DNA from 4 places in the Kitasatospora sp. NPDC092948 genome. Region 1 is predicted to be linked to each of the others. Evidence: riboswitches for the same ligand, from Rfam matches in the RefSeq annotation. Region 1 holds a riboswitch; each other region holds the start of a gene.
The links. A riboswitch is a leader RNA that binds a small molecule or an ion and turns the genes downstream of it on or off. The one in region 1 is predicted to bind cobalamin.

Region 1 (7,753 bases):
CTGGGTGGTGCTGCTGCAGGCCGCCACCGCCGCCGACCGGGACGCGCTGGAGAAGACCGTCGCCGACGCCGGGTACGCCGCCGAGGACTGGACGTCCTCGGTGCGGCTGCTGTGCCGGACCTGCTCGGAGTCCCGGATGGCCATCGACGACGGCCACACCGCGCACCACGACCCGCACGACGACGGCGACCCGCTGCACCCCGGCCACCTCAGCCACCTCAGCCAGGGCTCGGCCGGCGGCCCCTGGCAGATCGAACGCGAATGCGGCATCGCCGCGCCCGCCGGACTGGTCCGCACCCTGCTGGAGCGGTGGGCCGCCGCGTCCCCGGCCACCCGCGCCTACCGGGACCTCGAAGAGGTGTGCTGACCCGCCTCCGGTCCCGAGCGGGCCGGGAGGTCGCCGCGGGCGCCGCCGCGCCCCGTACCCTGGACCGGTACACCAGCCGGACGCGGACGGAGCGGAAGCAAACGATGGCCGAGCAGCACGACCACGAGCACGAGCACGACCACGAGCACCAGGACGGCGACGTCCAGCGGGTGGTCGGCGAGCTGCCCGACCTCGGCAAGGGCGCCGCCCGCCCGATCACCGTGGTCGGCAACCCGGTGCTGCACCGCGAGACGCAGACCGTCACCGCCTTCGACGACGACCTCGCCGCCCTGGTCGACGACATGTTCCAGTCGATGTACGCCGCCGAGGGCGTCGGCCTGGCCGCCAACCAGATCGGCGTCGACCTGAAGGTCTTCGTCTACGACTGCCCCGACGACGAGGGCGTCCGCCACGTCGGGCACGTCGTCAACCCGGTGCTGGAGGAGCTCCCCGCGGGCCGCCGCGCCCTCGACGACGGCCAGGAGGGCTGCCTGTCGGTGCCCACCGCCTACCAGGAGCTGGCCCGCCCCGACTACGCCGCCGTCACCGGCCAGGACAAGCACGGCAACCCGATCCGGGTCGAGGGCACCGGCTTCTTCGCCCGCTGCCTCCAGCACGAGACCGACCACCTGTACGGCTACCTGTACATCGACCGGCTCTCCAAGCGCGACCGCAAGAACGCCCTGCGCCAGATGGCCGACGGCACCCCCAAGTACGCCACCGTGCCCAACGACTGACGCGGCGTCGGCTTTTCCGAAGGGGGTCACGCCCGAAGGTGTGGCCCCCTCCGGCATGTCCGGCTCCGGCTGGTGTGTCGGGTCCGGCGGCGGGGGAGCGGCCACTAGTGTCCGCGAGCACGGGACCGAACTCGGGCGAGGGGCTGGCGGATGGACAGGCGGTGGCGGACGGCGGCACGCGTCGGACTGGTCGTACTGGTGGTGGCGGCGACCGGCGGGTTCGGGCCGGCCGGCGCCGGGCCGGGCACGGAGAAGTGGGTGTCCTACCGGGGCGTGCGGCTGCGGGTGCCCGCCCGGTGGCCGGTGGTGGACCTGGCCGCGGCGCCCCGCACCTGCGTGCGGCAGGACGTCGAGGCGGTCTACCTGGGAACGCCCGGCGCGGACCAGGACTGCCCGGTGCACCTGGCGCCCGGCCGGGCGGACGGGCTGCTGATCCGGCCCGCCCGCACCGGGCGCGGGGCGGCCGCGCAGGCGGTGACGCCCGGCCGGCCGCTCCCGTCCCGGCTGCTGCGGGACGCCGCCGCCGGGCACCAGCTGCGGGCCCGACTGGCCGGCACCGGACTGGAGGTGACGGCCGGTTGGGCCGCCGCACCGGACCGGGTGCGGCGGATCCTGGAGACCGCCGTCGCCACCGTCCGGGAAGCCCCCGAGACCACCGACGGGCAGCCCGGGGCACCGGAGAGCGGCGGCGAGGCCCCGCGCACCGACCTGGTCGGCGAGGCCTTCGACCGGTGCGCCGCACCGTCCGACAGTGCGATGCAGGCCTGGGCGGCGGCCTCCCCGTACCGGGGGGTCGGGGTGTACATCGGCGGCCCCTCGCAGGCCTGCGCCGCCCCCGGCCGGGAGTGGGTGGACGCCCGGGTCGCCGAGGGCTGGGCGTTCCTGCCGATCTACGTCGGGCGGCAGGCGGCCCGCGGCAACCTGCTGGTGGACGCCGATCCGGGAACCGCCCGCCAGCAGGGCGCGGACGCCGCCGACGACGCCGTGCACAAGGCCGAGGACCTGGGCTTCCGGCCCGGCGCGGTGCTCTACAACGACATGGAGAACTACGACCGCGACCAGTACCGCGACCGGATCCTCGGCTACCTGGCCGGCTGGACCCAGCAGCTGCACGCCCACGGCTACCGCTCCGGCGTCTACGCCGGCGCCGCCAGCGGCGTGAAGGACCTCGCCGCCCGCTGGGACGACGCCTCCTACCCGCAGCCCGACGTGCTGTGGGCCGCCGCCTGGAACTCCCACCACGACGTGAGCGACGCCGGGATGGGCCTGCCCGAAGGCGCCGGCCTCTTCGCCGGCGGCCGGCGCGCCCACCAGTACGCGGGCGACACCACCGAGGAGTACGGCGGGGTCAGGCTCGGCATCGACGCCGACTACCTGGACGTCACCTCGCCCGCCGACGACGGGCGCTGACCGGCGGCCGCTCCGAGCGACAGCCTCTGCGAGTGACGGCCTGCGCGAGCAACGGCCGCTCCGAGCAACGGCCGAGGGCCGCACCCCGGCGAGCGGGGTGCGGCCCTCGGCCGTTGACGGTTCGTCGTCCGGAACGCGTCCTTTAGAAGTCGTCGTCGAAGGAGACCGAGCCCTCCACGGCGACCTGGTACGCGGAGACCCGGCGCTCGAAGAAGTTGGTCAGCTCCTGGACGTTCTGCAGCTCCATGAACCCGAACGGGTTGGTGGAGCCGTAGCGGATCGGCAGGCCGAGCCGGGCCAGGCGCTGGTCGGCGACGGCCTCCAGGTACTGGCGCATCGACTCGGTGTTCATGCCGGGCAGGCCCTCGCCGCACAGGTCGCGGGCGAACTGGAGCTCGGCCTCGACGGCCTCCTCCAGCATCTCGGTGACCTGCTGGGCCATCTTGTCGTCGAAGAGGTCGGGCTCCTCCTCGCGGACGGTGTCGACCACCGAGAACGCGAAGTCCATGTGCATCGACTCGTCGCGGAACACCCAGTTGGTGCCGGTCGCCAGGCCGTGCAGCAGGCCGCGGCTGCGGAACCAGTACACGTAGGCGAACGCGCCGTAGAAGAACAGGCCCTCGACGCACGCCGCGAAGCAGATCAGGTTCAGCAGGAAGGCCCGCCGGTCCTCCTTGCTCTGCAGCGAGTCGATGTGGTCGACCGCGTTCATGTACTTGAAGCAGAACTGCGCCTTCTGCGCGATGGAGGGGATGTTCTCCACCGCGGCGAAGGCCGCGTTGCGGTCCTCCGGGTCGGGCAGGTAGGTGTCCAGCAGCGTCAAGTAGAACTGGACGTGCACGGCCTCCTCGAACAGCTGCCGCGACAGGTAGAGCCGCGCCTCCGGCGAGTTGATGTGCTTGTAGAGGCTCAGCACCACGTTGTTCGACACGATCGAGTCACCGGTGGCGAAGAACGCGACCAGCCGGCCGATCATGTGCCGCTCGCCCTCGGAGAGCTTGGCGAGGTCGGCGACGTCGGAGTGCAGGTCCACCTCCTCGACCGTCCAGGTGTTCTTGATCGCGTCCCGGTACCGGTCGTAGAACGACGGGTAGCGCATCGGACGCAGGGTCAGCTCGAAGCCCGGGTCGAGCAGCATCTTCTTCTGGTCTTCGGAGCTCATTACTGGCATGCCTCGCAGGACTCGGGGTTCTCCAGGGAGCAGGCGATGGCGTCCTGCTCGGCCTGGCTGAGGGTCGGGGTCTGCACCGGCACGGGCGCGGCGGTGCGGGCGGCGCCCGACGCGGCCTGGGCGATCCGGGTCGCGGGACGGGAGCGCAGGTAGTAGGTGGTCTTCAGACCGACCTTCCAGGCGTACGCGTACATCGAGGAGAGCTTGCCGATGGTCGGCGCCGCCATGAACAGGTTCAGCGACTGGCTCTGGTCGATGTACGGCTGCCGGGCGGCGGCCAGGTCGATCAGCGCGCGCTGCGGCAGCTCCCACGCGGTGCGGTACAGCGAACGGACGTTCTCCGGCAGCCACTTGAAGTCCTGCACGGAGCCGTTGGCCTCGCGCAGCTCGTCCCGGGTCTGCTGGTCCCAGACGCCGAGCTCCTTCAGCTCGCGCACCAGGTACGGGTTGACCTGGAGGAACTCGCCGGACAGCGTCTCGCGCTTGAACAGGTTGGACACCTGCGGCTCGATGCACTCGTAGACGCCGGCGATGGACGCGATGGTCGCGGTCGGGGCGATCGCCAGCAGCAGCGAGTTGCGCAGGCCGGTGACGGCGATCCGGGCGCGCAGCGCCTCCCAGCGCGCGGTCCACTGCGGGGTCGCGCTGCCGAAGTGGTCGACGTGCAGCTGGCCGCGGGCGGCGCGGGTCTCGCCGTACGCCTCGTGGCGGCCGAACTGCTCGGCCAGGTCGGCGGAGCGCTCGTACGCGGTGAGCATGATGCGCTCGGAGATCAGGGTGGAGAGCGTCTTCGCCTCGGCGGAGTCGAAGTCCAGCCGCAGCTTGAAGAAGACGTCCTGCAGGCCCATCACGCCCAGGCCGACCGGGCGCCAGCGGGAGTTGGAGGTGCCGGCCTCGGTGGTCGGGTAGAAGTTGATGTCGATCACGCGGTCGAGGAAGGTCACCGCGGTGCGCACGGTGGCGTCCAGGCGGTCCCAGTCCATCGCGTTGATCAGGTCGTCGGCCGAGGCGCCCGGGGCGACGTGCGCGCCCAGGTTGACCGAGCCCAGGTTGCAGACCGCGGTCTCGGAGTCGTCGGTGACCTCCAGGATCTCGGTGCACAGGTTGGAGGAGTGCACCGTGCGGCCCGGCAGCGCGGTCTGGTTGGCGGCCCGGTTGGAGGCGTCCTTGAAGGTCATCCAGCCGTTGCCGGTCTGCGCCAGGGTGCGCATCATCCGGGCGTACAGGGTCTGCGCGGGGATGGTGCGGACGGCCTTGCCGGCCTGCTCGGCCTTGCGGTAGGCCTCGTCGAACTCCTCGCCCCACAGGTCGACCAGCTCGGGCACGTCCGCCGGGGAGAACAGCGACCAGTCCTGGTCGGCGTTCACGCGGCGCATGAACTCGTCCGGGATCCAGTGCGCCAGGTTCAGGTTGTGGGTGCGCCGGGCCTCTTCGCCGGTGTTGTCGCGGAGCTCCAGGAACTCCTCGATGTCGGCGTGCCAGGTCTCCAGGTACACGCAGGCCGCGCCCTTGCGCCGGCCACCCTGGTTGACCGCCGCCACGGAGGAGTCCAGGGTGCGCAGGAACGGGACGATGCCGTTCGACTTGCCGTTGGTGCCGCGGATCAGCGAGCCGCGGGAGCGGATCCGGGAGTAAGACAGGCCGATGCCGCCGGCGTGCTTGGACAGCCGGGCGATCTGCGCGTACCGGTTGTAGATCGAGTCCAGGTTGTCCAGCGGCGAGTCCAGCAGGTAGCAGGAGGACATCTGCGGGTGCCGGGTGCCGGAGTTGAACAGCGTCGGGGAGCTGGTCAGGTACTCCAGGCGGCTCATCAGCTTGTACAGCTCGGCCACCTCCAGCACCGACTGCTCGGAGGCACCGACCGCCAGGCCCGCCGCCACACGCAGCAGGAAGTGCTGCGGGGTCTCGACCACCTTGCGGGTGATCGGGTGGCGCAGCAGGTAGCGGGACTGCACGGTGCGCAGGCCGAAGTACTCGAAGCGGTCGTCGCCGGAGGCGTCGATCAGCGAGTCGAACAGGTCGGCGTGCGCGGCGACGAACTCGGCGGTGGTGTCGCCGATCAGGCCCTCGGCGTGGCCGACGGCGATCGAGGCGGAGAACGAGGCGACGCCCTGGGAGGCGGCCTCGTCGGCGATCTCCATCGCCAGCAGGCGGGCGGCCAGCTTCGAGTACTGCGGGTCCTCGGCGATCATCGACGCGGCGGCCTCCACGGCCAGCCCGCGCAGCTCGGCGAAGTCCGAACCGGCGTGGCGGCCGCGCAGCGCGGCGGCGGCGACGTGGCCGGGGTCCACCTGGGGGAGGTCGGTGCTGCGGTCGGTGAGCAGCCGAAGCAGCGCCGCACCGGGGTCGGTGAAGGCGTCGGCGGATCCCTGGGACGGCAGGGTGACTGAGGCGGCGACGGTCAAGGCGCACTCTCTCCTGTGGCGGCGACGGACGTAATTCGAGGTGTCCGGCAGCACGCAGGCGGCAGGGGAGGACGGCACGCCGAAAACGCTCGAACGGCGCGCGAAAGACCCACCCCCGGCCCGCCCGCGAGGCCGGACGGCAAAGCAGTGCTGCATGGCGTCTGCGGGGATGCCGTGTCGCACACCGTCAGCAGGTCCTCGGACTGCGCGGGCGTCGCTACAGCCCGCTCACCGTTGCGGGGCAGTCCCGGATTCGCACCGGGTTCCCCTGCTTCGACAGCGAGGTCGAGCATACATGTTGTGGCGGCTGGAGCTGGCGGCACCAGATGTAGTAGCGCGTGTCGCGTCGTGGTGCCGCGCGTAGACAACGGAAACCGCGCCCGAGGGGCCTCAGAACCGCATCGTGTAGACCATCAGGTTCATGCCGGGGGCCGCCTCCCAGTCCCGTTCGGGGGTGCGGAGGAAGCCCAGAGCATCGTAGATCCGGTGCGCCGCGGTCATCGTCGGCCGGGTCGAGAACGCCATTCCGGCCAGTCCGAGTTCCCGGCTGCGATCGATCGCCGCGGACACCAGCAGCCGGCCGATGCCGCGCCCGCGGGCCGCCGCGGCGACCGCCAGCATCCGGATCTCGCCCTCGTGCGGCAGCGCGATGTCCGCCCACTCGGTGCCGCCCGCGGCGAAGGTCACACAGCCGAGCACCGGCCCGTCCGCGCCGTCGACGGCGACCAGCAGCTCGGCCTCCCGGTTGCGCCGTGCGGCGTCTCTCAGGAGCCCGACGTAGCCCGAGCCGGGATCGGTGAAGCCGTCGCCGACGAAGGCTTCGATGCTGACCTCCCCGGCTCCGGCGAGGTCGTGGTCGAGGGCGCGGCGGACGATCGGGGAGTGCATCCGGACAGTGTGCCGGACCGGGCGCGGCGCGGATCGGCCAGGTCCGGGTCGAACGGGTATCCGGTCGGCCGGTGCACGTTGTCGCGGCCGGTCCGGCCGTTGCGGTCCAGGTCGCGGCCGACCAGAACGCCGAGGAGTCCGAAGCTGCCGATGAGGCCCAGCAGGGCGAGCGCGGAGGTCATGGCTCCACTCTCCGCGCCGCCGCGCCCCGCCACGAGTGGCAGAAATGCAGCATTGCCTCGAAATCCTGCCACTGCCATGCTGGACCGATGCTGAAGAACGTCGCGGTCATCGTGCTGGAGGAGATCCACCCGTTCGAGCTGGGCGTGGCCTGCGAGGTGTTCGGCCTCGACCGCGGCGCCGCCGGCCTGCCGGTGTACGAGTTCGGCCTGGTCGGCGACCGGCCCGGCCCGATGCGCACGCACTCCGGCTTCGACATCCACGTCCCGTACGGCCCGGAGCGGATCGCCGAGGCGGACCTGGTGATCGCCACCGCCACCGGCATCCGCGCGCAGTACCCCGAGGCGCTGTGCGAGGCGCTGCGGGCCGCCCACGCCCGCGGCGCGTACACGCTGTCGATCTGCTCCGGCAGCTTCCTGCTCGGCGCCGCGGGCCTGCTCGACGGCCGCCGCAGCACCACCCACTGGCAGTACGCCGACGTGATGGCCGAGCGCTTCCCGCTGACCACCGTCGAACCCGACGTGCTGTACGTGGACGACGACCCGGTGATCACCTCGGCCGGCACCGCCGCCGGCATCGACGCCTGCCTGCACCT
Region 2 (7,753 bases), on a different contig from region 1:
GGTGAACGGGTACTCGGCGGCCTCGGCCTGCACCAGCCAGGAGTCCTGGGCGACGGCGGCGAGGTCCCGGCCGGTCATCAGCGACACCAGGTCGAGGTCGGCGGTCGGCCGGAGGAAGGACAGCCGGCGTCCGCGGACGGCCGCGCGCGGCACCAGCCGCGGCGCGCCGGCCGGGTCGAACGGCACGGAGCGCAGCACCGACTCGCAGACGGCCGACTCCGGGGTGGACGCGGCGTACAGGAAGCCGAACCGGTCGCACCGGGTCGCGTCGAAGCGGCCGCCGCCGTACAGGCAGTGCGCCGGGTTGGGGTTGAACTCGGCGGCGCCCCGCCGGGACGCGTGCAGCCGGTACAGCGGGGTTCCGGCGGGCAGCGTCACCCTGGTGGGCGCGCCGGGGAGTTCGGCCGGGGTCCGGGTGTTCACCATCGCGCTACTCCCCCTCCGCCAGATACCGTGCGGCGTCGACGAGTTGACCCTCCCGGCCGGTGCCGAGCAGGTCTGCGGGCGGGACGCCCAGCCAGGCGTTGGGCGACAGCCACCAGTCGGCGGCGCCCCACGGGTCGCGCCGGGCGTCGAGCACGGCGTTGGCCTCCAGGACGGCGGGCAGCGGGCGGCCGCCCGCGCCGAACTGGAAGCTCGGCCAGCTGCGCCGCCCGTTCGCCCCGGTCAGCGCCACCGGCCCGGGGGCGTCCGGGTCGCCGCCCAGCAGACGCAGCTCGGTGTCGTCCAACGCCGGTGCGGCGAGCAGCCGTTCGCGGACCGGGCCGAGCACCGGGCCGACCATGCGGTGGCCGTCGAGGACGAGGACCAGCAGGTCGTCGGCGCGGAAGCCGAGGTGCGGCAGGTCCTCGGCCGTCCCGGCGAACCGGCCGCCGGCCTCGCCGTCGCCGTTGCCGTCGCCGTTGCCGTCGCCGTCGCCGTCCGACGGCCGGTCCGGTGCGCCGCGGAGTGCCTCCAGCAGCAGCGCGGCGGCCTCCTCGACGGCGCGCAGCTGCTCCGCCCCGCCCCGGTTCGACCGCACGTCCCGCAGCAGCGAGGCGAGTCGGCGGAGTGCCGCGGGACTCAGCAGCGGCGCCAGCCGGTCCCAGTCGGCGGCGGCAGCGGCGAGCACGCCGTAGGGGTTCATCGGTTCCCTCCCTCGTCGGCGGACCACGCGGCGAGCTGTCGTTCGACCAGGTCCGCCACCTCGGTCCGGCGGACCACCAGGTGCAGCTCCCACCGTGCGCCGCGGGCCAGTTCGGCGTCGACGGCGGCCCAGAGCATGCCGAGGCTGACGTCGTGGGTCAGGCCGCCGCGTCCCGAGCCGAGCAGGGGCAGGCAGAGCGAGCGCAGCGGCCGGTCGAACCGGGCGTGTTCCTCGGCGAGCAGGGCGAACACCCGGGCGGCCGCCCGGGTCACGTCGGCCGGCAGCACCTGGTAGTCGTTGGTGCCGGGGCGGGGCACGGCGACGGCGGCGTGGTAGATCCGCCGGACGCCCTGCTCGGCGAGCGCGCCGGATCCGGTGGCGGCCACCGTTCCCGGCAGGACCTGCCGCCCGGGCGCGCCGTGCCGGGCCGTCCACTGCCGCAGCTCGTCGTGGATCACGTCCTCGACGACCTCGCCGGTCGGGGAGCGCCGCGCTCCGGCCCGCCGGAGGGACGCCGCCACCGAGGACTTGTACACCTCGGGCAGCGCCAGGTAGGTGTTGGCGGGCGAGACCACCACGTCCACGTCGCGCAGCAGGTCGACGGGGTGGACGTGCAGCGTCACCGGGACGGTCCGGGCTCCGGAGCGCACCCGCAGGTCGCGGTGCCCGGCGGCCGGCGGCGCGGCCGGCGTGGCCGGTCGGGCGGGCCCGGGCCGGGCCGTCAGGGCGACGAGCTGCTCGGCGACCTCGCCGAGCACCAGCGCCTCCTGGTGTTTGCGGAACCGTTCCACGCTGACGCCGTACACGCCGGCGGCGCGTCTGCGCCGGTCGGCGGGCGGCCAGTCCCGGGTGCCCGGGGCGAGGCCGAGGCTGTACTCGGCGGAGGTGCGCAGCGTGCCGGGCTCGATCCGCAGCACGGCTTGCCGCAGGATCCGTTCGATGCCGGCGGGCGTCGATTCCTGCGCGGAGCCGCGGCCGGCGGCGGCCGCGGCCCGGGCCAGCGCGGGCAGGTCCAGCTCCCGCAGCCGCATCAGGCCGAGTCGCCGCACCTCCCGTACCTCCTTCAGGACTGACGCATGGTCAGGTACGTCGATCGGCGGCATGCCGGACAGGATGGCACCGCGTCGACGACCGCGACAACCGCTTTCGCCCTGCCCATTCAACCGGCCCGCCCGGGCGGTTCCGGGTCGCCCGCCGGGCGCCTTCGGGGCGCCGGGCGGGCGACCGGGACGGCAGCCGGGCGGGTGACCGGGACGGCGCCCGGTGGGGCGTCAGGCGGGGCGTCAGGAGACGTTGAGCGTGATGTCGTCGAGGACGAAGGAGGTCTGCTTGGTGTAGTCCTCGGCGCCGGTGAACTTCAGCGTGACGGCCTGGCCGGCGTAGGCGGCGAGGTTGAAGGTGCGCTGCTGGTAGCCGGTGGCGGCGTTGACGTTGGAGTAGGTGGCCAGGGTGGCGCCGTTGGCGGTGACGGTGAGGGTGTCGAAGACGGTGGTGGGGGACGACGCGGTGTCGATGTGCAGCCAGAAGCTCAGGTTGTAGCTGGAGCAGCCGGTCGGCAGGGTGACGGTCTGCGCGAGGGTGTCGGTGTTGGTGGCGCCGTAGCCGTCCAGCCAGGCGTCGTAGGTGCCGGAGTGGGCGGGCTCGCTGCTGCTGCTGTTGATGGTGGAGGCGCCGCCGCTGTTGGTCTCGGTCCAGCCGGAGGTGCTGCCGGTCTCGAAGCCCGGGTTGGTGATCAGCTGGGCGGCGGTGCAGGTGGTGCCGCCGCTCGCGGTGACCGTCCAGGTGAAGGCGGCGGTGGCGGACGGGCCGGTGGAGTCGGTCGCGGTGACGGTGACGGTGGAGCTGCCGGCGGTGGTGGGGGTGCCGCTGATCAGGCCGGTGGCGGGGTTGACGGTCAGTCCGGCGGGCAGGCCGGTGGCGGCGTAGGACAGGGTGCCGCCGGCCGTGTCGGTGGCGGTCAGCTGGAGGCTGGTCGCGGTGCCGGCGGTGGCGGTGCGGGCGCCCGGGTTGGTGAGGGTGACCGAGCCGGTGTTGCCGGTGGAGCCGCCGCCCTGGGCGAGCCACGCGGTGGCGTTCAGGGCGAGCGCGGCGTCGGTGCCGGCCGGGTCGTCCCAGCCGTTGTAGAGGGTGTTGCCGGGCTGGCCGGTGCCGTCGTCGATCGGCGAGGAGTCGCCCCAGATCGCCACCCGGCCCTTGCCGAAGGTCGAGGTGGCGAACGCCGCGCCGGTGTTGCCGCTGTAACCGGTGCGGTAGACGAGGCCCTTGACGTTCGGGTTGTCGGCGGGCTTGAGGGTGAAGGTGGTGCCGTTGCGGATGATCGAGCCGGTGACGGTGCCGAACGGGCCGTTGATCACCGGGTCGGTGGTGGAGGAGATCGCCCGCGGGTTGTCGGTGGTGATGTTCAGCAGGTCGACGGAGAACCCGAACGGGTCGTTGTTGTTGACGCCGTTGCTGGTCAGCAGGTCGTTGATGATGGCCGGGGAGTCCCAGCCGTCGTTGTTGCGGTCGCTCTGGGTGTGGTCGGAGATCAGGAACAGGCCGCCGCCGTTCTGGACGAACGTCATCACGGCGGTCTTCTCGGCGGCGCTGAGGCGGATGTTGGGCTCGGGGATCACGAACTCGTCGAAGTTGGCGAGGTCGAGGGCACCACCGGTGCCGTAGGTGATGGTGTTGCCGGCGGGCAGCGTCTTCAGGCTGTAGTTGCCGGTCTTCTGCAGGGCCACGCCCCACGCCGAGAGGGCGCCCGTCCAGCTGGTCTCGGTGGTCGGGTTGGCGTTCTGCGCCAGCGGGTCGGGCTGGCTGGTGGAGATGATCCAGTCCGCGTTGCCCGCGGTCTCCGCCTTGGTGTTGTCGAACAGCACCCGCTTCGGGGTGGCGGCAGCTGCTGCGGCGGCGCTCCCGGGGGTGGCCGCGGTGGCGTGCTGCGGGACGGCGCTCGCGCCGGCGGCGGCCACCAGTGCGGCGGCGGCGAGCGCCAATGGGCGGGCGGCCTTCCACGTGCTGATCATCTGTCAATCTCCTTGGACCACGGGAACCATGGGGTACACGAGAGTGCGCTACGCGCGTAGGCGGGCACACGCTGCCATGGTGGGGTAAGCGGAGCTTGAACGGAACATGTCGAGAATGCGCTGTCCGCAATCACCCGATCCGTCCCTGCGTGACAGTGATCACGTGGCAATCGCGACAGCCCCGAGCCCGGAACGTCGAACAGGACGGCGTTCCGGGCTCGGGGTGCTTCGGGATCTGGGTGTGGCGGCGCGTCGGGCGGCGGTACGCCGGGCTGCGGCGCGTAGGGCTGCGATGCGTCAGGCGGCGATGCGTCAGGCGTTCGCGGCGGCCAGCAGGGCCGGGACCGGGCGCGGGTGACTCTCGGCGTCGATGGCGACGAACGTGAGCCGGCCGGTGGCGACCCGGGTGACCGGGCCGGTGGCGTTCCAGCGCTCGGCGGTGACGGTGACGTGGACGGTCATCGAGGTGCGGCCGGCCCGTTCGAGTTCGGCGTGCGCGGTCAGCAGGTCGCCGGCCCGGACGGGGGCCAGGAACGCCATGCCGTCCACCGCGGCGGTGACCGCCGGGCCTTCGGCGTGCCGGGCGGCGGCAGCGGCAGCGGCGTCGTCGATGAGCTTCATCACCACGCCGCCGTGGATGGTGCCGTACAGGTTGGTGTCGTGCTCGCTCATGATGTGCGCGAGGGTGACCTGGGACGCCTGCGCAGGTTTTGCGGCGGCCATCACAGGTGCGACGGTCTGATCTGCCACGGGAACTCTCCTTCGCGAGTCGCGGCTCGGACGATCCGCGGCGCCGGTGGGCGCTGCGGGCGGCGGCAGGTCTTCGGACTCGCGGGCATCTCCCGTTGGAGGGCCTGTCTACTGGCCGTCGCTTCCCGGGCCGGTCGGGCCCAGTGCGTGTGACGGCGGTCGTTCCCGCTCACCGCTGCGAGGCAGTCCTGGACTCGCACCAGGTTCCCTCTTGCAACGCGCCCACCCTGGCTCGGACGGGGGCGAACCGCTGCCCGACCAGCCTATATCCCCCGTTCGAGTGCTCCCGACGACGGTCCCGCCACGCGCTGCCGCGAGCACCGCGACCACGGACCCGCACGACGGGACGGGCCCGAGCGCAACCCGCTGCGCGGCGCCAGGGGGTGTCCGGCACGGACAGGGCCAGGCGCAGCACGAACGTCCCCGCTCGGCGCCGGGCCGGCGGGCCTCGCGCCGTGCGGACGGGTGCCGGGTCAGTCTGCTGCGCGATGCCAGGGGGTGCTCGGGGTGTTCGGCACCGACGGGGCCGGGCGCGGCGCGAAGGTCCCATCCCCGGTCCGCCGCCGGGCGGCGAGAAGAGTCCACGCGCGGTCGACGCAAGGCGCGGCGCGAAGACCCCGTCCCGATCCGCAGCAAGACGCCGGGTCCGCAGCACGAACGTCCCCGCCCGCCGCCCCGCGCGGCGCCGGGTCGGCGGGGGGAGCGCCGTGCGGGTGGGTGCTGGGTCAGTCGGTTGCGTGGTGCCAGGGGGCGTCGGCGCGGGTGGGTGTCGGGTGGGCGGTCAGGCGCAGTGCGTAGGTCTCGTCGGCGACGGGGCCGAGGTACGTGTGTCCGGTGAGGTGGCACCAGGCGGGGAGGTCGAGCGGGGCGGCCGGGTCGGTGGCGTGGACGTGCACGACGGTGCCGGCGGGGGTGTCGGCGACGGCGGCGCGCAGGCGCAGCAGCAGGGTGACGCAGAGCAGTCCGCGGCCGTCGACGGTGAGCCCGGGGGTCCGAGGGTCCGTCATCGCCGGCTCCGGGTGGCCGCGCTGGCGAGGGAGGGGAGGATCAGCAGGGCGAGCAGGCCGCCGCCGACGGCGAGGACGGGGTAGCCGGCCAGGTCGACGACGGTGCCGGAGGCGAGGCCGCCGGTGGCGCCGGAGGCGGCGATGGCGACGTCGACGCCGCCCTGGGTCTTGGCGCGGGTGGCGAGCGGAACGGCTTCGGTGAGGATCGCGGTGCCGGAGACCAGGCCGAAGTTCCAGCCGAGGCCGAGCAGGACGAGCGCGAGGGAGACCAGCGGGACGGAGCCCCCGGGGACGACGGCGGCGATCAGGCCGGCCACGAGCAGGGTGAGGCCGGCGGCGGCGCCGACGGCGAGCGGGCCGTACCGGTCGACCAGGCGTCCGGTGAGCGGGGACGGCAGGTACATCGCGGCGACGTGCAGCGAGATGACCAGCCCGGACGCGGTGGTGCTCCGTCCGGCGTCGTGCATGTGGACGGGCGTCATGGTCATCACGGCGACCATGACCAGCTGGGTGACCACCATCACCTGCGCGCCGAGCAGCACCCGGTTGCGGGTGCGGGCGGCGGCCTGCGGGTCGGCCGCGGGGTGGTCGGCCGCGGTCTCGGCGGTCGGGGCCGCGGCGGCGCGGGCGAGCAGCAGCGGGTCGGGGCGCAGCCGGGTGCCGAGGACGAGTGCGGCGGCGGCGTAGGCCAGGCCGGCCAGCAGGAACGGTCCGGCGAGGCGGGGCAGGTGCAGGGCGTGGGCGAGGGCGCCGGTGGGGGCGGCGAGGTTGGGTCCGAGGACGCCACCGACGGTGGTGGCGACCAGCACGGTGGAGATCGCCCGGGCCCGGTGGCCGGGGGCGGCGAGGTCGGCCCCGGCGTAGCGGGCCTGGAGGTTGGTGGCGGTGCCGGCGCCGTAGACGAACAGGGCGAGGAACAGCAGGGCGGGGCTGTCGAGCGCGGCCGCGGCGATCACGCCGACGCTGCCGACGGCGCCGGCGGCGTAGCCGGCGGCGAGCCCGGGGCGGCGGCCGCGGGCGGCGGATATTCGGCTGACCACGATCGCGGCGAGCGCGCTGCCGGCGGTGAACAGCGCGCTGGGCAGCCCGGCCAGTGCGCTGCTGCCGAGCATGTCCTTGGCGAGCAGCGCCCCGACGGTGATCCCGGCGGCCAGTCCGGCCCCGCTGAGGATCTGGGAGGCGACCAGGACCCTCAGGATGTGGCGCTGGACGGCCGGGTCGGTGGCGGGGTCGATGGTTGGCGGCGCGGGGGTGACGGTGTCGAGCTTCACGGTTCTTCTCAATCCTCCAACGTTTCGTGGAATACCATAGAGGGCCGTCGACGCCGCCCCGGAGCCGCACCCCACCGCCCCTGTTCCACCCCCTGCTCCGTCGACGGCGCGCGCCGAACGAGCGCCCGGCGCGCGGCGGTGGAGGGGGAGCGCTGACGGGGTGAGGCGAGCGCCCCCCGTGCGAGTGATGAAAGGGGCTCGATGGGCCGAGCGCACGTCAACCGGGGTGGTGCGCTGCCACGCTGAGCCGGTGATTTCTCGACGCGGACTTCTCTTTGCCTCCGGCGGCGCGGTGACGGCCGCCGCCCTGGTCGGCCCCGGAGCCGGCCCTTCCCATGCGGCGGGCGAGGCCCCGCCGGACCCGGCGCGGCGGGAGGCGGCGCTGATCATGGCGCGCCGGATCCTGCTGACCGACGCCGACCACAACGACCTGACACTGGAGTACCTGAAGCTGCTGACGGGCCGTCAGCGCCTGAAGAAGACCACCGAGCGCGACGTGATCGTGGTCGGCGCCGGCGTGGCCGGCATGGTGTGCGCCCGCCTGCTTCAGGCGGCCGGGCACAAGGTCCGGGTGCTGGAGGCGAACCGCAG
Region 3 (7,753 bases), on a different contig from region 1:
CCGGGTGGTCTGCTGGGCGCGGGCGGCGATCTCGGTGACGGTGGTGAGGCCGATGTCGGGCAGGCCGAGGTCGGCGGCGAGGACCGCGCCGGACAGGTAGGCCGCCTCGAAACCGGTGTCCTGGATCAGGCGGGCGGAGAGCGGGTTGATCGCCCCCGGCATGGCCAACAGCCTTCCGGTGGCCAGGCGTTCGCGCAGGGCTCGGCGGCGCTGGGCGGGTGTGGTGCGGGTGTGCAGCATCAGAACAGGCCCTTCGGGAGGGTGGCGTCGAAGGCGCGCACCGCTTCGGTGTCGACGGCCGGGAACAGTTCGCCGAGGTCGCCGGCCCCGAGCTCGGGGAGGCCGGCCGCGGCGGCGAGGAAGCGGTCCTGGTCGGCCGGGGCGACGACGCCCTCGGCGAGGGTGCGGAACTTGCCCTCGTACGCGGGCCGGTCGAAGGGCCGGGCGCCGGCCGGATGGGCGTCGGCCACGCCCAGCTCGTCCTCGACCACGGAGCCGTCGTCCAGCGTGATCACGACGCGGCCGCCGAAGGCCCGGCGCTCCGGGTCGGGGTCGTGGTAGCGACGGGTCCACTCGGGATCCTCGACCGTGGTGATCTTCCGCCACAGCGCGACGGTCTCCGGACGGGCGGCCCGTTCGGGGGCGTAGGAGCGCTCGTGGTGCCAGCCGCCGTCCTCCAGGGCGACGGCCAGGATGTACGGGATGGAGTGGTCGAGCGTCTCGCGGCTCGCGGCGGGGTCGTACTTCTGCGGGTCGTTCGCGCCGGAGCCGATCACGTGGTGGGTGTGGTGGCTGGTGTGCAGGACGACCGAGCGCACCTTCTCCAGCGGGCCGGTCTTCTCGCGCAGGCGCCGGGCCAGATCAATGATCGCCTGGGCCTGGTACTCGGCGGAGTACTCCTTGGTGTAGGTGTCCAGGATCGCGCGGCGCGGCTCGCCCGGCTCCGGCAGCAGCACGCCGTAGTCGGCGGACGGGCCGTCGAGCAGCCAGGCCAGGAAACCGTCCTCGCCCTCGTAGATCGGCGACGGCGAGCTCTCGCCGCGCATCGCCCGGTCCACCGCTTCGATCGCGGCCTTCCCCGCGAAGGCGGGGGCGAACGCCTTCCAACTGGAGATCTCGCCCTTCCGGGACTGCCGGGTGGCGGTGGTGGTGTGCACCGCCTGCTGGACGGCCTGGTAGGTGACCTCCGTCGGCAGCCGCAGCAGCGCCCCGAGGCCGCAGGCGGTGGCCGCGCTCAGGTGGGCGACGTGGTCGATGCGGTGCGCGTGCAGGCAGATTCCCTTGACCAGGGCGACGTGCACCTCGTACGCGGTGACGACGGCCCGCAGCAGGTCCGCGCCGCTGCGGCCGGTGTGCTGGGCGACGGCCAGCAGCGGCGGGATGTTGTCGCCGGGGTGCGAGTAGTCGGCGGCCAGGTAGGTGTCGTGGAAGTCGAGCTCGCGCACGGCGGTGCCGTTGGCCCAGGCCGCCCACTCGGGGGAGACCCGGGCGCCGCTGCCGAACACCGAGGCGCCCGGGAGCACGGCCCGGTGGGCGGTGGCCTGGGCGCGGGCGACGGCGACGGGGCGGCGCAGCAGCGAGGCGACGGCCACCGACGCGTTGTCGATCACCCGGTTGACGGCCATGCTCACGCAGGCGGCCTCCAGTTCCTCGGTGGCGGTGGCCACCGAGGCGAGCTTCCAGGCGAGTTGGTCCTCGCGGGGGAGGCGGTCGGCGCTGGGGTGGACACGGACGCGGTGCTCGATCACGGGACTCCTCGTGGGCGTCGGCGGCTGGGGTTCGCATGATCGAGACTGCCGGTCGTCCCGGCCGTGGTCCAGCAGGCCAATCTGCGGAATCCGTACACGTCGGGGCTGCGAACCTGCGAATCCGGCGAAGAACCGGACGGGTCCCGGCGAGGACCGGTCGGGGAAGGAGGGCGCCCACCCCGGCGGTGCGGCGCACTCGCGTGGGTCGAGAACCGGTGGAAGCCCAAGTCGAGGCCTTGACCCGGTGTTTCAGGCCTCGCCATGATGGGCCGTCATATTTTCTGACTCCGCTGTTGGGGGAAGACCGGTCCGAATCCGGCGCTGACCCGCAACGGTAGGCCGTCGGCGACTGCCGACGGCGAGCCCGAACACCCGGCGGCGGAGGTGTGTGTCCACTCCTCCCGTCGTGGTCTGCGGGCCGGAGCTCCGAGGGCTGCGCGGCTGCGCGTCAGCTCCCTCCGGGCCCCGCGCGCCGGCCCGGAAAGGCTCACCGTGCCCGTGCTCCGCCGCTCCCTGGGTCTGCTCGCGACACCGGCGCTCGCGCTCGCGGCAACGCTCCCCGCAGCCGCCCCCGCCCAGGCGGCCCCCGCCGCCACCGCCACCGCTGCCACCACCGCCACCGTCCGTCCGGACGCGGCCGCCGCGGGCTGGCTGGCCCGCCAACTCGTCGACGGCGACCACTTCGAGACCGTCTTCGACGGCACCGCCTACCCCGACCAGGGGCTGACCGTCGACGCCGTGCTGGCGTTCGCCGCGTCCCACGGCTCCGACCGGGCCGCCGCGCGCGCCACCGCCTGGCTCGCCCGCCCGGAGAACACCGCCGGCTACCTGGGCGACGGCACCACCGAGGCCTACGCCGGGGCCACCGCCAAGCTGCTGCTCGCTGCCGAGGTCCGCGGCGAGAACCCGGCCGCGTTCGGCGGCGTCGACCTCCCGGCGCGCCTGCGTTCCCTGCAGACGCCGAGCGGCCGCTTCTCCGACCGCTCCCAGTGGGGCGACTACAGCAACTCCTTCGGCCAGTCCCTGGCCGTCATCGCCCTCGTCCGCACGCCCGCCGGAGCTCCGGCCGCCGCCGTCGACTTCCTGGCCGGCAGCCAGTGCGCGGACGGCGGGTTCCCGGTCTCCTTCGACCAGGGCGCCTGCACCGCCGACCCGGACGCCACCGCGTTCGCCGTCCAGGCACTCAAGGCGACCGGCCGCGACGCGAAGGCCGCGGCGGGCCTGAACTGGCTGACGGCCCACCAGAACGCCGACGGCGGGTTCGCTGCGGCCGGGGCGGCCTCCTCCAATGCCAACAGCACCGGACTGGCCACCGAGAGCCTGCTGGCCGCCGGCCGCCTCGGGGCCGGACTCAAGGGCTGGAGCGCCCTGGTCAAGCTCCAGCAGGGCTGCGCCGCGGACCCGGCCGTCCGGGGCGCGGTCGCCTACGACGCCACGGGTTTCGACCCGGGCAACGCCGCCCGAGCCACCGCCCAGGCCGTCCTCGGCCTGAGCGGCACTCCACTGGTCTCGCTCTCCGCCCACGGGGCCCGTTCCTCGGCGCCGGTCCTCGCGTGCCCCGCCGCCGCCCACTGACGCCCCGACAAGGAGCCCCCGCATGAGCGACACCCTCGCCCCCGCCCGCCAGGCCCGCCGCGTCCTCGGCTCGATCGCCGCCGCGACGGCGCTGACCGCCGCCCTGCTCGGCGTCTCCGCCGCCCGGGCCCCGCAGGCGCAGGCGGCAGCCTGCTCCGGCACCACCGGCGTCACCGTCGTGGTCGACTTCACCGCCCTCGGCGGCGGCATCCAGACCGGCTGCGCCCTCGGCGACCCCGCCAGCGGCCTCGCCGCCCTCACCGGCGCCGGGTTCTCGTACGCGTTCCACCCGCGCTACCCCGGGTTCGTCTGCACGATCAACAGCCTGCCGACGACCTGCACCAACCCCACCGGCACCGCGTACTGGTCGTACTGGCACGCCCAGCACGGCGGCGCCTGGACCTACAGCAGCCTCGGCGCCGGAAGCTACGACCCGGCTCCCGGCTCGGTCGAGGGCTGGTCCTTCGGCGCCGGTGCGCAGCCGGGCGTCACCGCGCCCTGACCCGCGGCACGACGGCGCCCCGCCGGTGACCGGCCCTCCGCGACGGAGGCCGTCGGCGCCGGCGGGGCGGTCCGGGGAGTCCGTGGGTGGCGGCGGGGCGGTCCGTCAGGTGCTGCGGTGGGGGTTCGGTTCCCGGGGCGGCGCCGTCGCGGTCGGTGCGTTCCGGGCCGCCGGCTGCCACTCGGTGTGTTCACGGATGATCCGATCATGTGAAGTGATTGTCCGTCATATTGCTTCAGGGGTAACGTCTTTTGCCATGGGGTGGGAGGATCCTTGGCTGGCGCGCATCGAGGACACCCAGGGGCGCGTACACGGTGCCGGGACGATGCTCGACGGCAGGTATGTGCTGACGTGTGCGCATGTGGTCCAGGACGCCGGCGGCGGGGACGAGGCCGGTCGCGAGGTCCGGGTCCGGATCGCCGGACGTCCCGATGTCGTCCATTCGGCGACCGTCGTCAAGAGCTGCTGGGTGCCTCCGCTGCTGGACGAACGCGGGGACGTGGCGGTCCTCGCCCTGGAGTCCGAGGTGCCGGGCGTGCCCCGGGCGAGGATCCGGCGGACCTGGCAGCGCGACGAGATCGTGCGGATCTTCGGCTTTCCGGCGGGCACCAACAACGGCCAGCTGGCCACCGCGAAGCTCGTCTCGTACGACTTCGCGAAGGAACGGATACAGCTCGACGCGGTGCTGGAGCAGCGCGTCGAGCGCGGGTTCAGCGGTGCGGCGGCACTCGCCGCGAGTGGTGAGATCCTCGGCGTGGTCGTGGTTGTCCGGGCGCCGCTCGCCGAGAGCAGCTGGATGGTCTCGGCCCCGACGCTGTACAAGTACGCGAGCGCGGTGCTCGAAGGGCACCTGGCGAGCCGGCCCCCGCAGGTGGCGCCGAGCGACTGGCCGTCGCCGCAGGCTCCGGTGGTCCTGGACGACCCGGTGCAGCTGGCGCTGACCCGGCACCTGGTCGGCTGGCTGGCGTCCGCCGGGCCGGGCGGGGTCTGCGCGATCGGCGGCGGCGGCGCGGTCGCGCTGACGTCCCGCCTGGTCGGCCTCACCATGCCGGGCTACCGCCGGGCCGCCTCCGACGAGACCGTCACCGGCGCCCCGCCCGGCACCGTCCCCCCGCTGGGCGAGGTGGACGCCGCCGTCGACGCGACCGGGCGGACGACGGAGCAGGTCGCCGAGCAGCTCGCGGAGAGCCTGAGCCTGCTGACCGACCGCGTCACCGACGACCTCTTCCACCAGCTGGAGGCGTTGGGCTCGCCGATCGTCGTCGTGGTGAACGCGGTCGACCTGGCCGCCGACCCCGCCGAGCTGTACTACCGGCTGCTCGAACCGATCGCCGCACGGGCGTCGAGCATCGGCGTGCGCCTGCTGCTCGCCTACCGGGGCGACCCGCCGCGGTACGTCCGCAGTGCGGTCGCGGCGAGCCTCGGGCAGCCTGCCGCGCCCGCCGCGCCCGCCACACCGGGCGGACGGCCCGGCGGAGCGGCGGAGTTCGCCCGCCGACTGGAACGGCTCGACCGGCTGGTCGAGGAAGTCGGGGCGGCCGAGCGCGACGCCCGGGTGCGCCGCGACCACGTCGCGCCGCGGATCCTCGGCACCCCGCCGCCGCAGGTCGCCGCCGCGGCCGCGCTCGCGGTCCGTCTGCGGGTGCTGCGGGACATCGGCGCGGCCGACGCCGGATCCACCCGCCAGGAATGGCTGTCGGCGGAACTCGACACCTGTGAGAAGACGGCCGCCCGGTCGCTGGCGCGGGCCCGACGCCTGCACGCCGAGTGCACGGCCCTGCTCGCCCGGCGCAACCGGGCCCGGGGACGACTGGACGCCTACCGCTCGGAAGCCGCCGCGCGCGGCCTGATCGAGGAACTGGGCGAGTCGTACGAGGCGGCCCGGCGGCTGCTCTACAGCGGCGGATGCGACCTGCCGATCGCCGAACTCCGGGTCGAGGAGTACCACCAGGCCGTTCGACGCGAGATCGACAGGAGGCGGGCATGAACCCGTGCAACCGTCCCGGCTGCGGCGGCGAACTCGACGTGACCGGCTACTGCCGGCGCTGCCTGCTCCCGCCACCGGCACCCGCACCGGCGAACCGCGAACGGCCGTCGGCCGCGGAGCCGGCCCCGGCCCGGCCGGCCCCGGTGCGCACCGGCCGCCGGCCGGCACCGCCCGTGCGCCCCGCCGAGCCCGTACAGCCGCCGCGTACGTCCGGCGACGACCCCTGGTGGGGACTCGGCCTCGTCACGCTGCCGACGATCGACGGACCGGAGCCGGGCCGCGCGGTCAGAGCCGCGCCGCAGATCCCCGAGGAGCGCAGGCTCTGCCCCAACCCCACCTGCCGCCGCCCCGTGGGCACCGGTCTCAACGGCCAGCCGAACCTGCTGGAAGGGCGCTGCCCGTACGACGGAACGGCCTACTCGTTCGTGCCGAGACTCGGCCCGGGCGAACTGCTGGCGGACCGCTACCGGGTCGAGGGCTGCATCGGGCACGGCGGCTTCGGCTGGGTGTACCTCGCCCACGACGAGCGCCTGAACAACCGCCCGGTGGCACTCAAAGGCCTGATCGACGCGGCGGACCCTGCCCGGATCGAGGAGGCCGCCGAGGAGAAGCGCTTCCTGATCGAACTCCGGCACGAGGACATCGTCGACATCTACGACTTCGTGACCCACGAGCCGGCGGGCGGCTCCCGGCACGGCTACCACGGCTACCTGGTGATGGAGTACGTGCCCGGCTACTCCCTGGAGCGCCCGGAACTGTTCGGCCGACTGGAGACCGAGCAGGTCATCGGCTACGTGCTGCGCGTGCTCCGGGCGTTCCAGTACCTCCACGACAGCCAGTACCTGTTCTGCGACCTGAAGCCGAGCAACCTGATGGTGTACGGCTCCCGGATCAAACTGATCGACCTCGGCGCGGTGCGCGAGGCCGGGCGGGCCGGCAGCGGGGCGTACTCGCAGGACTACATGGCCCCCGAACTGATGGTCACCGGGCCCACCGTCGCCACCGACCTCCACACAGTGGGCCGGACCCTGGAGTCGCTCGTCGGGTGGTACACCGACGACCCGGACAGCGCCCGCTTCGCCTCGCTGCGTCGGCTCATCGCGCGGGCTACCAACGCCGATCCGCAGCTGCGGTTCGGCTCGGCGGCCGAGATGGCCGGCCAACTGAGCGGCGTGCTGCGCGAGTTGGTCTCCCGCCGGGACGGCGTCCCGTACCCCGCGCCGTCGCTGCTCTTCGCCCGCTCCACCACGCTGCTCGACCCCGGGCTCGGGACGGTGCCGCCGCTCGACCGATGGACGAGCGCCGCGGCGCTGCGGGCGGCGGCCGAGGGCAGCTGCCGTCCGCTCGCCACCGCCCCGCCCGCGCCGGTGACGGCAGCCGCCGGGCTGCCCGAGCCGCTGGTCGACGCCCGCGACCCGGCCGCCGGGTTCCTCAGGGCGTCGGTCAGCGCCGATCCGGCCGTCGCCCTCTCCCAGCTCGCCTCCTACGCCGACGCGGTCCCGGCCCCCGCCCGCGCCTCCTCGCCCGAGGTCGAACTGCTGCGCTGCCGGCTCCACCTGCGCCTCGACGACCTCGAAGCGGCGCGCGCCGCACTGGACCGGGCGAGGATCCTGCTGCGGCCCGGGTGGCGGCTCAACTGGCACGAGGGACTGACCGCCCTGGCCGAGCAGCAGTTCGGCGGCGCCGAGAGGATGTTCACCGCCTGCCTCCGAATGCTGCCGGGCGAGCTCGCCCCGCAGCTCGCGCTGGCCCTGTGCGCCGAGTACCGGGCGACGACCGGCGAGGAGCTCGACGCCGCGGCGGCCGCCTACCTGGCGGTGTGGCGGACCGACAGCTGGCACGAGAGCGCCGCCTTCGGCCACGCCCGGACGAGGCTCCGCCGCGGCGACCGGGCCGGTGCCCTCGCGGCGCTGCGGCAGATCCCCGACACCTCGCCGCACC
Region 4 (7,753 bases), on a different contig from region 1:
CACCAGGTGGTCGACCAGCGTGGCGTGTGCCCGGCGCTTGGCCTGGGTGCCCTCGCCCGGATCGTTCACCAGGAACGGGTACACCAGCGGCAGATCGCCCAGCACCGCGTCCGGGCCGCACTCCGCCGACAGGGCAGCCGTCTTGCCCGGCAGCCACTCCAGGTTGCCGTGCTTGCCCAGGTGCACCACCGCGTGCGCACCGAACCCGCCGTCCGCCTCGGCCGCCGCGATCCACCGGTACGCCGCCAGGTAGTGGTGGCTCGGCGGCAGGTCCGGGTCGTGGTAGATCGCCACCGGGTTCTCGCCGAACCCGCGCGGCGGCTGAATGAGGACCAGCAGATTGCCCGAGCGCAGACCCGCCAGCACGAGGTCGCCGTCCGGGTTCTGCGAACGGTCCACGTACAGCTCGCCCGGCGCCGGACCCCAGTGCTCCTCGACCTGCTCGCGCAGCGCCGCCGGCAGCGTCGCGTACCAGCGGCGGTAGTCGGCGGCCGGGATGCGCACCGGGTTGCGGGCCAGCTGATCCTCCGTCAGCCACGCCTGGTCGTAGCCGCCGGCCTCGATCAGCGCGTGGATCAGCGCATCGCCCTCGTGCTGGTGGTCGGTCGCGGTGTGCAGACCCGGCAGGCTGTCACCCAGGTCCATGCCCTCCGCGCGCAGCCGCTCCAGCAGCCGGATCGCCGACGCCGGAGTGTCCAGACCGACCGCGTTGCCGACCCGGGCATGCTTGGTCGGATAAGCCGACAGAACCAGGGCGAGACGACGCTCGGACGCCGGCGTGTGCCGCAGCCGGGCGTGCCGCACCGCGATGCCCGCCACCCGCGACGCACGCTCCGGGTCCGCCGCGTACACCGTAAGCCCGTCCTGGTCGACCTCCTTGAAGGAGAACGGAACGGTGATCAACCGGCCGTCGAACTCCGGGACGGCGATCTGCGTCGCGGTGTCCAGCGGCGACAGCCCGTCGTCGCTGCCCTCCCACTGCGCCCGCGACCAGGTCAGGCACAGCGCCTGCATGATCGGCCGGTCCAACGCCGCCAACGCCCCGGCGTCCCACGCCTCTTCGTCACCACCGGCCTGCGCATCGGCCGGCCGGGTGCCGCCCGCCGCCAGCACCGTCGTCACGATCACATCGGCCGCGCCCAGCTCCGCCAGCAACTCCGGCTCCGCACCGCGCAGCGACGCGCAGAAATACGCGCGGGCCTGCGCACCCTGCTCCTCGATCGCTCGGCAGAGCGTCTCCACGAACGCCGTGTTGCCGCTCATGTGGTGCGCCCGGTAGTACAGCACCGCGACCCGAGGGCCTTCGTGCGACGCGGGCGTGGCGGGCTCCGCCGAGGCGGACGCGGGATGCTCCGGCGAGGAGGCGCGCTCCGCCGAGGTGCGGGCGGTGCGCTCCAGCGGACCCCAGGACGGGGCCGACGCCGGCGGCGCGAAACCGTGACCGGTCAGCAGCACCGTGTCCGACAGGAACGCGCCCAGCTCCGCCAGGTTCGCCGGACCGCCGTGCGCCAGGTACGCGTGCGCCTCCGCCGCGATGCCCGCCGGCACCGTCGACAACTCCATCAGCTGCGCGTCCGGCGCCTGCTCACCCGTCAGCACCACCACCGGACGCGGCCCCGCGAGCAGCGCGTCCAGCCCCTCCTGCCACGCCCGGCGCCCGCCCAACAGGCGCACCACGACCAGCTCGACACCGTCCAGCAGTTCCGGCAGATCGGCAGGGTCCAGCCGGGCCGGATTGCCCCACCGGAACCGCACCGGACCGCTCGACGCCCGGGCACTCAACAGGTCCGTGTCGGACGTGGACAGCAGCAGGATCATGCGAAAGCCCTCCCGGGCGTCTCGAACAGCGCGGACAACCCGGTCGTGGGAACACAGATGCGGTCGAGGACGCGGAGAGGCCCGACGGGGACAGAGCCCACGGGCACCCGCCAGGATGCGGGCATGCGGCAGCGCATGGCACAGGCCTTCCTCGGGGTCCTCGCCCCGGGCAGTGGAGGACGGCCGGAGTTCCTGGCTCCCACGGCTCACTGAGCCGCGGTCACAGTGGCGGGACCGCACCGGATTCTCACCGGACTTCCTCCGCTGTGCCGTCGCTGGCAGCGGACACCCCGAGAGGTGCCCGCCAGCATCGTACGGGTTGATGGCGCGTCGGGGGAGTGTGACGTGCGCCGCGCACCCGAAACGCCCGCCGCCGTCGCCCGAACCCCGCCCTGAGCTGGGCGTTCGTCCGGCCCACACCCCCGGGCGGCGACGGCCGGGACATCGGCACGACCCGCGGCCATGGGTATGCTCGCCGCCATGCCACCCACACCCGACGCCTTCGCGGCACCCATCGTCGGGCCCGACCGAGGCCGCGCCGACGCCTGCCCCGGCGCGCTCCGCCTGCACCCCGCCGAGGACGGCCACCTCGCCCGACTCCGGCTACCGGGCGGCTACTTGACGTACCGTCAGATGCTTGCGGTGGCCGACGCGGCCGACACGCTCGGCGACGGCGACATCGAGATCACCTCCCGCGGCAACCTCCAGCTGCGCGGCCTGCCCGAGCACTGCGCCGACGACCTCGCCGAACGGCTGCGCACCGTCGGCCTGCTGCCCTCCGACACCCACGAACGCGTCCGCAACATCGTCGCCTCACCGCTGGCCGGCCTCGACGGAAACGGCTGCCCCGACGTCGACCTGCCGCACTGGGTACGAGAGTTGGACGCCTCCCTGTGCGCCGCGCCATGGGCCGCCCGACTCTCCGGCAAATTCCTGTTCGCCCTCGACGACGGCCGCGGCGACACCGCCGCCCTCGACGCCGATGTGACCTTGATCGCAGTCGGCGACGGCCGCGCCCTGCTGCGCCTCGGCCGCGCCCACCGCGCCACCACCGTCGACCACCCCGTGTCCGCCGCGCTGTACGCCGCCCGGCACTTCCTCGACCTGGCCGACGGACGCGCCTGGCACCTGCGCGAAGTCCAGGCCGAACTGCCCGACGGTGACGTTCCGCTGCCGCGATTCGCCGGCGAACGGCCCGCGCTGGGCATGGTCGCGAGCGCTGTTCCGGCCGGGAGCGCCGTTTCTGGGGGGAGCGCCGTTTCCGGGGGGAGTGTCGGCCTCGGGGGGAGCGCTGTCTCGGTCGGGCTGAGGTTCGGGCGGGCGAGCAGTTCGCAGTGGCGGCTGCTGGCCGAGGTGCTCGGGCCGGACGGCGGCGAGAGCGTACGGCTGACGCCGTGGCGCGGCGTCGTCGTGCCCTCGGCCGGGGCTGGATTTGCGGCCGACGCGCTGCCGCGGCTCGCCGAGGCCGGCTTCCGGGTCGAGTCCGGCGGCCCCTGGGAGGGGGTCAGCGCCTGCACCGGCCTGCCCGGCTGCGGGAAAGCGCTTGCCGACGTCCGCGCGCAGGCCACCCGCACCATCGCCACCGTCCCCGCCGAAGGCCTGCCCGTGCACTGGTCCGGCTGCGAACGCCGCTGCGGACACCCCGCCGGACGCTGGGTCGACGTGCTGGCCACCGCCACCGGACACCGCATCGCCGTGGACGGCCGGGTCCGAGAGATCGGCACGGTTCGGGAGACCGGCTCGGACGGCCCGACCGCGAGCGCCGCGACCGCGAGCGACGTGACAACGAGTGACACGACTCCGAGCGCCACGGCCGCCAGCGCCGCGACAGCGAATGCCGCGACAGCGAACGCTGCGACGACGAGCGACGTGACAGCGAACGACGCGACGACGAACGACGCGACGACGAACGACGTGACAACGAACAACCTCGCCGAGGCAGTCGCCGAGGCGCGCAATGCCGAATGGCGGAGGACCGCATGATCGACTACGAGAAGGACGGCGCGGCCATCTACCGCCAGTCCTTCGCCACCATCCGCGCCGAGGCCGACCTCGCCGCGCTGCCCGCCGACGTGGCCCAGGTCGCGGTGCGGATGATCCACGCCTGCGGCATGACCGACCTGGTCGAGGACCTGCTCTGGTCGCCGAACGTGGTCGCCGACGCCCGCCGCGCGCTGCGCGCCGGTGCGCCGATCCTCTGCGACGTCAACATGGTCGCCAGCGGCGTCACCCGAAAGCGGCTGCCCGCCGACAACGAGGTGATCTGCACCCTCACCGACCCGTCGGTGCCCGAACTCGCCCGCACCATGGGCACCACCCGCAGCGCCGCCGCCATGGAACTCTGGCTGCCCCGCCTGGAGGGCGCCGTGGTCGCCGTCGGCAACGCCCCCACCTCGCTGTTCCGCCTGCTGGAGCTGATCGAGGCCGGCGCACCCCGACCCGCCGCCGTGATCGGCGTCCCCGTCGGCTTCATCGGCGCCGCCGAGTCCAAGCAGGCCCTGGCCGAACACCCGGCCGCACTGGAACACCTGGTGGTCCGGGGCCGCCGGGGCGGCAGCGCGATAGCCGCTGCCGCGATCAACGCGATTGCGAGTGAACAGGAATGACGAATCGTCAGGAGCCCGGCCGAGAAGGCCGGGAAAGTCCGGAGACCGGACGGCTGTACGGCGTCGGCGTCGGACCGGGTGACCCGTCGCTGATCACCGTGCGCGCCGCCGAACTCATCGGACAGGCCGACGTCATCGCCTACCACTGCGCCCGGCACGGCCGTTCGCACGCCCGGGCCATCGCGGAACGCTATCTGACGGGCCATCAGCTGGAAGAGCGGCTGATGTACCCCGTCACCGTGGAGACGACCGAGCACCCCGGCGGCTACCGGGGCGCGCTGGACGACTTCTACCAGGAGGCGTCCGAGCGGCTCGCCGCTCACCTCGACGCCGGGCGTACCGTCGTCGTCCTGGCCGAGGGCGACCCGCTGTTCTACGGCTCGTACCAGCACATGCACAAGCGCCTCGCGCACCGCTACCCCACCGAGGTGGTGCCCGGCGTCACCTCGATCAGCGCCGCCGCCGCCCGCCTGGGCACCCCGCTGGTGGAGGCCGAGGAAGTGCTGACGGTCATTCCGGGCACCCTGCCCGAGGAGGAGTTGGCGGCGCGCCTCGCCGCCACCGATTCCGCCGTCGTGATGAAGCTCGGCCGCACCTTCCCCGCGGTGCGCCGTGCGCTGGAACGGGTCGGCCGTCTGGCGGAGGCCCGCTACGTCGAGCGCGCCACCATGGACGGCGAACGCACCGGCCTGCTCGCCGAGATCGACGCCGACAGCGTGCCGTACTTCTCGGTTGCCGTGCTGCCCAGCCGGGTTGCCGCGCTGGACTCCGACGGCCGGCCGTTCGAAGCGCTGGCGGCTCCCGAACTCCCGGACGGTGAACTCCCGGACGGCGAGATCCCGGACGGTGAACTTCCGGGCGGCGAAAGGCCGGTGGGCGAGGTGGTGGTGGTCGGGACCGGGCCGGCCGGGCCGCTGTGGTTGACTCCGGAGGCACGCGGGGCGCTCGCGGGCGCGACCGACCTGGTCGGCTACACCACGTACCTGGACCGGGTGCCGGTCCGCGCCGGGCAGGTGCGGCACGGCTCCGACAACAAGGTGGAGGGCGTACGCGCCGAATTCGCCCTGGAGTTGGCGCGTCGCGGTCGCCGCGTCGCGGTCGTCTCGTCGGGCGACCCGGGCGTGTTCGCGATGGCCACCGCCGTGCTGGAAGCCGCCTGCGAGGACCCGTACCGGGACGTCCCCGTGCGGGTGCTGCCCGGGATGACCGCCGCGCACGCCGCCGCGTCCCGGGCCGGCGCACCGCTCGGTCACGACTACGCGGTGATCTCGCTCTCCGACCGGCTCAAGCCGTGGGAGGTGATCGCCCGCCGGCTGCGCGCCGCCGCCGAAGCCGACCTGGTCCTCGCGCTGTACAACCCCGGCTCCAAGTCACGTACCACGCAGGTGGGTTCGGCGCGTGACCTGCTGCTCGAGTACCGCGACCCGGCGACCCCGGTGGTGCTGGCCCGGGATGTCGGCGGCCCGACCGAGCGGGTCCGGACCGTCGCGCTGGCCGAACTCGACCCCGCCGACGTCGACATGCGCACCCTGCTGCTGATCGGCTCCACCCAGACCCAGTGGGTCCGGCGCGGCGGCGACGGCGCCAACGGCACCGACGTGGTGTGGACGCCGCGCCGCTATCCGGAGAGCTGACGATTCGTCAATTCCTCGTCTGCCTCAGCCAGTCGACTGCCCCGGCGACGTCCGGGGCGGTCGGCACGCCCTGCGGGGCGGCCGGGCGCTGCACGACCACCACGGGCAGGCCGAGTTCGCGGGCGGCGGTCAGCTTGGGGGCGGTGGCGGCGCTGCCACTGTCCTTGGTGACCAGCACGTCGATGCGGTGCGTCCGCAGCAGGTCGCGTTCGCCGTCCAGGGTGAACGGCCCGCGCTCCAGCAGGACTTCGACCGACGCCGGCATCGGGGGAGCCGGCGGTTCCACCGAACGGGCCAGGAACCAGAGGGTGTCGAGGTGGGCGAAGGCGGCGATGCCCTGGCGTCCGGTGGTCAGGAACACCCGGGCGCCGAGTGCGGGCAGCGCGTCCGCCGCGGCGGCCAGGTTCGGCACCGAGTGCCAGCGGTCGCCGTCCTGCGGCAGCCAACTGGGGCGGCGCAGCGCCAGCAGGGGCGTCCCGGTCTCGGCGGCGGCCAGGGCCGCGTTGCGGCTCATGGTCTCGGCGAACGGGTGCGTGGCGTCGATCAGTGCGTCGACCCGGTGGCCGCGCAGCCAGGCAGCGAGCCCGGCGGGGCCGCCGAAGCCGCCGATCCGCACCTCCCCGGCGGGCAGCCGCGGCTGGGCCACCCGCCCGGCCAGCGAACTGGTCACCCGCAGGGCCGGGTCGGCGGCCAGCACGTCCGCCAGCCGGCGGGCCTCGCTGGTGCCGCCGAGGATCAGGACGTGCATGGCGGACTCCCGGGGGCCGGCGCGGTTCGGACGCACCAGCCTAACCGGGGCCGCCGGCCGTTCGGGAAGGGCCCGTTCGGGAAGGGCTCGTTCGGGAAGGGCGGTTCGGGGAGGGCCCGTGCGGGGAGGGGTGGTTCGGTCGGTGGGTCAGTGCATGGTGCCGGCGTAGCGGCGGACGAACCGGGTGCCGGTGGCGGCGGTCACCGTCACGTCGTAACGCCCGCTGTCGAGCGGCCAGTCGACGGAGGTCTGCTTGTTCGCGGCGACCCATACGGTCTGCGGCTGCCCGGCGAAGTCGTTCGGGGAGACGGTGAAGGAGACGTCCGTGCCGCCGTCGTTGTGCAGGTGCAGCACCAGCTTGGTGCGGCCGACGGCGGCCTCGACCAGGGGGACGGGCACGTCGTCCTGGTCGGCGCGGGTGACGGTGCCGGCGAAGCGGCGGACGAATCCGTCGGGGCCGTGCACGGTGAAGTCGTAGCGGCCGTCGGTGGCGGTGGCGTCCCAGGTGTACACCTTGCTCGCGGCGGGGGCCACGGTGAACGGCGTGCCGGTGAACGGCAGGGCGATGTTCGGGTAGACGGTGTACGGGAACGCCGCGGTGCCGGTGTTGGTCATGGTGCAGCGGACCAGGCCGGTGGCCCGGTCGACGGCGACCTCCGCGCCCGGGCCGTACGGCAGTTTGCGGTGCGGCCGCTCGCCGTGCTCCTGCGCGGGCATCGACTGGGCGCCGACGGCGGGGAGTTTGACCGGCGGCAGGCCGGCGTGGGCGTCGGCGACGGCCATCAGGGCGGCGGTGTCGGGAAGTCGAGGGATGGTCAGGTCGGGGCGGGTGAAGTCGAAGCAGCTGGTGAGGTCGCCGCAGACGGCGCGTCGCCACGCCGAGATGTTGGGCTCCCGTACGCCGGTGACCACCTCGAGGAACTGGAGCACCGAAGTGTGGTCGAAGA

Region 2: linked by a shared signal. The riboswitch ahead of ACIQF6_RS26760 (acyl-CoA thioesterase) and the one ahead of ACIQF6_RS12090 (ribonucleoside-diphosphate reductase subunit alpha) in region 1 are both predicted to bind cobalamin.
Region 3: linked by a shared signal. The riboswitch ahead of ACIQF6_RS23935 (prenyltransferase/squalene oxidase repeat-containing protein) and the one ahead of ACIQF6_RS12090 (ribonucleoside-diphosphate reductase subunit alpha) in region 1 are both predicted to bind cobalamin.
Region 4: linked by a shared signal. The riboswitch ahead of cobN (cobaltochelatase subunit CobN) and the one ahead of ACIQF6_RS12090 (ribonucleoside-diphosphate reductase subunit alpha) in region 1 are both predicted to bind cobalamin.

Annotation. Positions count from the first base shown of each region.
Region 1 is NZ_JBIVPU010000003.1:562,444-570,196, forward strand. Features, by position in the region: gene ACIQF6_RS12070 (tetratricopeptide repeat protein) at 1-367, shown strand, start outside; gene def (peptide deformylase) at 472-1,104, shown strand; gene ACIQF6_RS12080 (DUF1906 domain-containing protein) at 1,255-2,514, shown strand; gene ACIQF6_RS12085 (ribonucleotide-diphosphate reductase subunit beta) at 2,657-3,676, opposite strand; gene ACIQF6_RS12090 (ribonucleoside-diphosphate reductase subunit alpha) at 3,676-6,090, opposite strand; cobalamin riboswitch at 6,262-6,400, opposite strand; gene ACIQF6_RS12095 (GNAT family N-acetyltransferase) at 6,481-6,978, opposite strand; gene ACIQF6_RS12100 (helix-turn-helix domain-containing protein) at 7,248-7,753, shown strand, end outside.
Region 2 is NZ_JBIVPU010000010.1:255,822-263,574, forward strand. Features, by position in the region: gene ACIQF6_RS26740 (RES family NAD+ phosphorylase) at 1-426, opposite strand, end outside; gene ACIQF6_RS26745 (hypothetical protein) at 431-1,126, opposite strand; gene ACIQF6_RS26750 (macro domain-containing protein) at 1,123-2,229, opposite strand; gene ACIQF6_RS26755 (putative Ig domain-containing protein) at 2,410-4,134, opposite strand; gene ACIQF6_RS26760 (acyl-CoA thioesterase) at 4,447-4,884, opposite strand; cobalamin riboswitch at 4,949-5,111, opposite strand; gene ACIQF6_RS26765 (sulfurtransferase TusA family protein) at 5,610-5,891, opposite strand; gene ACIQF6_RS26770 (MFS transporter) at 5,888-7,162, opposite strand; gene ACIQF6_RS26775 (FAD-dependent oxidoreductase) at 7,413-7,753, shown strand, end outside.
Region 3 is NZ_JBIVPU010000008.1:237,929-245,681, forward strand. Features, by position in the region: gene prpB (methylisocitrate lyase) at 1-240, opposite strand, end outside; gene ACIQF6_RS23930 (MmgE/PrpD family protein) at 240-1,748, opposite strand; cobalamin riboswitch at 2,002-2,143, shown strand; gene ACIQF6_RS23935 (prenyltransferase/squalene oxidase repeat-containing protein) at 2,241-3,323, shown strand; gene ACIQF6_RS23940 (flagellar hook-length control protein FliK) at 3,346-3,825, shown strand; gene ACIQF6_RS23945 (trypsin-like peptidase domain-containing protein) at 4,082-5,812, shown strand; gene ACIQF6_RS23950 (tetratricopeptide repeat protein) at 5,809-7,753, shown strand, end outside.
Region 4 is NZ_JBIVPU010000001.1:1,064,180-1,071,932, forward strand. Features, by position in the region: gene cobN (cobaltochelatase subunit CobN) at 1-1,818, opposite strand, end outside; cobalamin riboswitch at 1,988-2,126, opposite strand; gene cobG (precorrin-3B synthase) at 2,299-3,801, shown strand; gene ACIQF6_RS04360 (precorrin-8X methylmutase) at 3,798-4,424, shown strand; gene ACIQF6_RS04365 (precorrin-2 C(20)-methyltransferase) at 4,421-6,058, shown strand; gene ACIQF6_RS04370 (cobalt-precorrin-6A reductase) at 6,066-6,806, opposite strand; gene ACIQF6_RS04375 (phosphocholine-specific phospholipase C) at 6,954-7,753, opposite strand, start outside.